Litorilinea aerophila: one gene and its partner. Each later gene encodes a partner of the first gene's protein in a complex. Links are inferred from orthologs where the notes say so. Each region holds a gene or a part of one and is shown in the gene's direction. Other genes may lie near its edges.

Region 1 (2,788 bases):
CCGATGGGCAGCAGCTGGGCATCATGTCCGCCCGGGAGGCGATAGCCCTGGCGGAAGAGCAGGAGCTGGACCTGGTGGAGGTTGCGCCCAATGCGGACCCGCCCGTCTGCCGCCTGATGGACTACGGCAAGTACCTGTATGAACGCCAGAAGCGGGAGCGAGAATCTCGGCGGGCGCAAAAGCAGATCGAGGTGAAGGAGGTTCGCCTTCGCCCCAAGACCGACGAGCACGACATCCAGGTCGTCCTGTCCAAGATCCGAAAATTTGCCAAGGAAGGCGCCAAGATCCGGGTTCGGGTCCGCTTCCGGGGACGAGAGATCTACCACCCAGAGGTGGCCCAGCAGCTCATGGAACGGATTGCCCGGGACGTGGCTGACGTGGTCACCGTGGAATCCCGGCCGGTCCTGGATGGGCGCAGCATGGTGATGGTCCTGGCACCGACGACCTCGTGATGTCTGGGCCATCTTGCCCGGTTTCAGCTCAGGCAGATACCCCGGAGTTTTGTGCTGGGGCATGACGCGGCTGCCAGGGGCAGGTAACACCCGGCAGCTCCCAGCCTGGCTGCAGATCGGGCAGTGTCCAATTTGGGTTTTGTCGAGCGATCCTGTACAATGAGAAAGATTGTCAAAAACGGGCGCTTGCCCGTTTTTGTGTTGTCTTTTTGTGTTGTGCGTCTGGTTCGCGGTCTTTACCTGTCAGCCAGGGTCCCAGCGAACTCTCTCAGCGAAATCACCGCCGGCTCAGACGGCGAGTTTGACTGAAACCAGGAGGCCATCATGCCAAAGATGAAGACCCACAAGGGTGCAGCCAAACGTTTCCGGCTCACCAAGCGGGGCAAGCTCATGCGGATGAAAGCGGGCCGCAGCCACCTGCGCCGCAAGAAAAACAGCAGCACCATCAGCGACTATCGGCACACTGTCCCCAGCACGGTCAAGAGCCAGATCAAACTGGTGAAGACCGTGGCCGGGAAGGCTGCCCAGGAATAAATTCAGGGGTCTCAGGCGTGAACCCAGTCTTTTGGCCTGTGTTTCACGCCTGAGCCAGTACGTGACCGGCTCCCAAAGCGACCGCCCGTCTGCGCGGTCCGCCATCACGGAAGGAGATCAAGATGCCACGCTCACGACCGAAGGTTTATGCCCACCGACGGCATAAAAAAGTTCTGAAATTCACCAAAGGCCAGTTCGGCACCCGCTCCCGGCTTTTCAAGCGGGCCAACGAGGCCATGCTCAAATCCCTGTTTTACGCCTACCGGGATCGCCGCAATCGCAAGCGGGATTTCCGGCGTCTCTGGATCGCCCGAATCAACGCCGCCGCGCGGCTGAACGGCCTGAACTACAGCCGCTTCATCCACGGCTTGAAACAGGCCAACGTCCAGGTGGACCGCAAGGTACTGGCCGACATCGCGGTCCGGGATCCGCAGGGCTTCAGCCAACTGGCAGAACTGGCCAAGGCACAACTCCAGGCCTAAATTCCACGTGCACCTTCCGGCGGATGGACGCCGGGAGTTCCAGGCGACATGGCTGACAGACAAACGGCGGCGGGAGCATTTCAGCTCCTGCCGCTTTTTTTGTCCCCCTGCGCCAGGGATGCACGGCCTGGATGTCGTCACCAGCTTCCTCTCCAACAAGGTATCTCCAGCACCGAAAACGCGCCACCATCCCATGATCACCAGCACCAGCAATCCACGCATCAAGGAAATTCGGAAGCTGCACCGACGCCGCCACCGCCATGAAAGTGGCCGCATCCTGCTGGAAGGTGTCCGCCTGGTGGAGGACGCCACCCAGGCCGGCGTGCGCCCCGAGATGGTCCTTTACGTCCCAGAGGCGGTCGCCGGACAAGAACGGGCAGCCAGACTGCTCCAGCAGCTCCAGGAGCAGGGGGTGGAATGTCTGGCCTGCAGCCCCGAAGTCTTCGCCTCGGTTTCAGACACGGTCACCCCCCAGGGGATCCTGGCGGTGGTCCCCCTGCCCCACCGTCCCCTGCCTTCACAGCCTACCCTGGTCCTGATCCTGGACCAGGTGCGGGATCCAGGCAACGCCGGCACGCTGCTGCGCACCGCCGAAGCAGCCGGGGTGGACCTGGTCCTCCTGGCGCCGGGCACGGTGGATCCCTTCAACGAGAAGGTGATCCGGGCCGGGATGGGCGCCCACTTCCGACTCCCCCTGCGCATCTGCGAATCCTGGGAGCAGCTGGCCCAACAATTGCCCCCCGAAATGATCCTCTACCGGGCAGAGGCCGAGGCCCAGACGCCATACGACCAGGTGGACTGGCGCCGGCCTGCCGCGCTGGTCATCGGCGGTGAAGCGGCTGGCCCCAGCGACGCAGCCCGTCAACGGACCCACGCTATTGCCATCCCTATGCAGGGACAGGTGGAATCCCTCAACGCCGCCGTGGCCGGTGCCGTGATCCTCTTCGAGGCAGCCCGCCAGCGGCGGCACGGGGACGGATAGACCGGGCATTGACACCGTCGCCCGCTCCAGTGTATGATCCCAGCCGCAAAGATTGCCCACGCCGACCCCGTCGGCTGTCACCCGCCAACGACCTGTCCGCATCCAGCAACAACCCAGGATTGGATCTGCACGGCATGACAAAGAGAGGCTCGGTGCGCATGCAACTGGAGATGCTGTGGTTTGTCCTCGCCGGTTTCGTGCTCGGTTTCGCAACCTCCACCCTCTGGGAATGGTATCACTTCCGGCGGGAACGCCTGCGCCTGCGGGATCGGCGCGTCCAGGAGCTGGAGGAACAGCTGCGCAGGACACGGGCCACCCTGTCATCCCAGGCCAACGAG
Region 2 (2,866 bases), on another replicon or contig:
ACGGCAAAGGGATAAGGGGTGGCCGTGGGCGTGGGCGTGATGGTAGGGGTGTCGGTGGCGGTGGGCGTGGGGGTCGCCGTGGGCGGTGGATCCGCCAATACCAGGGCCACCTGTCGGGTGTCGTTCACCACCCGCACGTGATTTTCCGCCACCCAGACGGATTCGCCGTTCACGCAGCAGATCTGGTACCAGGTGCCTTCCGGGTTCTGCCCCACGATGGCCACGGGGATGCCTGGCCCCAACTGGGCCACCAGGGGATATTCCGGGCCGGGGCCGCTGCGCAGGTTGACCAGGCCACTTTCCACCACCACGTAGGGCGTGGGGGTCGGGGTGGGGGTATCCGTGGGCAACGGCGTGGGGGTGGCCGTGGGCAGCAGGATGGGCGAGGCGGGGCCGGTGGCGGTGGGCGCCTGGGGGCCGGGCGGCTCCATGGCCAGCGGCGTCCCCTCGGGTGGGGCGATCTCCGGTTGGGTGGCCGTGGGGGGCGGCGTGGTTGGGATGGGAATCAAGGTGCTGGGATCCACTCCAGGGGGGACAATGAGCACGCCCGGTGTACCCGTCCTGGGCGGCGTCACCACGATGGGTGCACGGATGAACTCTGGCGTCGGCGAAAAGGTAGGCGCCGGGACACGGGTCGGCACAGGTTCAGGCTCCCGGTTCACCAGGTCGGCTGCCGAACATCCCACCAGGAGCCCCACCAGGAGAAGCCCCACCCCCAGCAGGGAACGAAGGTCGGCCTTCTTACGGGTTGACCGCTCCGCTGGGGCCGACGGTCTGCTCTTGGGCTGCACAGATGATGGCGGCTGTGTCCGGGGAACGAAGTGGCTGTCATGCAACGACACGATGTCCTCAAATTCCTCTTGCTGAAGCGCCAACCGGTCGGGCGGCAGCCTCCGGATGGCCGCGAGTATAGCACGAAGCCGCCTGATGCGCTAATGGATGGTCAGGAAAAATTTGGTGATTCCAGCGCTCTCTAATACAATAGCAAGGCTATTGACTGGAACGCGATGATAAAACGCTGATATCCAGCGGGAAATTCATTCGATAGGACGAAAGCAGGGTGTTCAAATGGCTCGTATGAAGGTAATTTTAACCCAGGACGTACCGGACCTGGGGCTGGCAGGAGAAGTCCACAGCGTGGCCGGCGGCTATGCGCGCAACTACTTGATGCCGCGGGGCCTGGCCATCCTGGCCACCAAGGGCGCGCTCAAGCAGGCAGAAGAGAGCCGGCAGGCCGGCATCCGGCGCCGGGCCCGGGAGCGGGCCAACGCCGAAGCCCAGGCCGAGGTGATCCGGCAGCAGCGCCTGCTCTTTGAGGCCCGGGCCGGCGAAAACGACCGGCTTTACGGCTCGGTCACCAGCGCCGACATTGCCGAGAAGCTGGCGGAAGCCACCGGCTTCGAGGTGGACCGGCGGAAGATCCAGCTGGACCAGCCCATCCGGGAGCTGGGCCTGTACACGCTGGAGATCCGGCTGGTGCCCGAGGTGTCCGCCGAATTCCAGGTGGCCGTGGTCCGGGAAGGGGAAACCTGGGCCGATGCCGAAAAGCGGGCTGCGGAGAAGGCGGCCGCCGAGAAAGCTGCGGCGGAAAAAGCTGCGGCGGAAAAGGCTGCAGCTGCCCAGGCTCAGGCCAAGGCCGCAGCTGCCGAGGCAGAAGAGGCCTGAGTTTCGACTGCCAGAAAAGACGCCGCCGGACGATCCGGCGGCGTCTTTTATTTCCCGGACTTCCCTGCAAATCCGTGGCGTCATTGCCCCGAGAGGTCCGGCAGGGGCAGATCCAACACGGCCACGGTTTCAAACCCACCATCCACAACCCGGTAGAGCACCAGTTGCAGGCCGTCCACCTGGCCCATGGCGGGGAGGGGCAGCCGGTAGCCATCCGCCACCGGCTCGTCAGGCGGCCAGCCCGACAGCGTCAGATGGCCATGGGCCGGCCCGGGGCGATCCTGCTGGATGAACCCGCCGGCCGGATCTTCCGGAGCTGGAATCAGGGCGCCGCCCCGGGTGAGCCGGAGGCTGATGGCGAGCCCCTGGGGCCAGCCGGTCGCAGGCAGACGCCAATAGAGGGTCACGTCCAGGCCCGGCGGGGCCTGTCGACGCACCGGCGCACCCTGGGGCGCGGGGGTCACCGCGATGCGCTCCAACACCACCACTCCCTCCCCGTCCCTCAGGTTGTCCCCCAAGTTGTCTCCCACGCTCACCGTCCAATTCACCGGCTGGCCCTGGGCAGCGGCCAGAGGATGGGCCGCCTGGCCGTGCTGGAACGCCAGCCAATCTGCCCCGAAGCTCTGGACCGTCACCGGCAGGGTGGGGGGCAGCTCGGCCCGCAGGGTGGCGGCCGCGTCCCACGTGGCCAGGACAAGCTGGTGGTGGGCCAGGCGCGTCGCGGCCTGATCACTGCCCACCACGGCCAGATCCGGGCGGATCTGCCAGATCCGGGTCAGGTAGTCCAGGGCCAGGGCGTCGTCCACCGCGGCGAAGAGTCCGGCGCCGATGGGCAGGGGCTGGTCCAGGAGCACGGCCGCCCGGTCCAGGGCTGTGTCCTGGGGACGGTTGTGGCTATTGGCCCCGGGCAGGGAGGCAGTTGTGCGCCAGGCGATGGCCGCCAGAAGCAGGAGGGCGGGTAGCCAGGTACGCAGCCAGCCGGGCGCTGGGGGCCATGGCCGGCGCTGCCAGCGATCCGCCAGGGCGAGCACGCCCAGCAGGATGAGGGGATAGGTGGGCAGGATGACCTGGAACCAGTTGCCGTAGCGGTAGGCCCAGCAGAAGCCCAGGTAGATGGCCAGGGTGCCATAGAGGAGCCAGGCCAGCCGCCGACCCAGCAGGGCGATTCCCACCAGGCCCAGGATCAGGATGGGGATGCTCA

The links. The genes of interacting proteins can lie anywhere in the genome.
Region 2: rplT (region 1) and rplI share a complex: the UniProt entries of both Bacillus subtilis proteins name them as parts of the 50S ribosomal subunit. The link is inferred for Litorilinea aerophila from one-to-one orthologs.

The regions. Positions count from the first base shown.
Region 1 is NZ_VIGC02000038.1:12,604-15,391, reverse strand. It holds rplT (50S ribosomal protein L20), read left to right. Parts: upstream 1-1,108; coding sequence 1,109-1,468; downstream 1,469-2,788. Other genes in the region: FKZ61_RS21000 (helix-hairpin-helix domain-containing protein), read left to right, coding at 2,585-2,788; FKZ61_RS21005 (TrmH family RNA methyltransferase), read left to right, coding at 1,662-2,450; rpmI (50S ribosomal protein L35), read left to right, coding at 777-986; infC (translation initiation factor IF-3), read left to right, coding at 1-452. UniProt on the Bacillus subtilis protein: Binds directly to 23S ribosomal RNA and is necessary for the in vitro assembly process of the 50S ribosomal subunit. It is not involved in the protein synthesizing functions of that subunit.
Region 2 is NZ_VIGC02000031.1:24,446-27,311, reverse strand. It holds rplI (50S ribosomal protein L9), read left to right. Parts: upstream 1-1,068; coding sequence 1,069-1,665; downstream 1,666-2,866. Other genes in the region: FKZ61_RS19370 (protein O-mannosyl-transferase family), read right to left, coding at 1,746-2,866; FKZ61_RS24090 (SH3 domain-containing protein), read right to left, coding at 1-842. UniProt on the Bacillus subtilis protein: Binds to the 23S rRNA.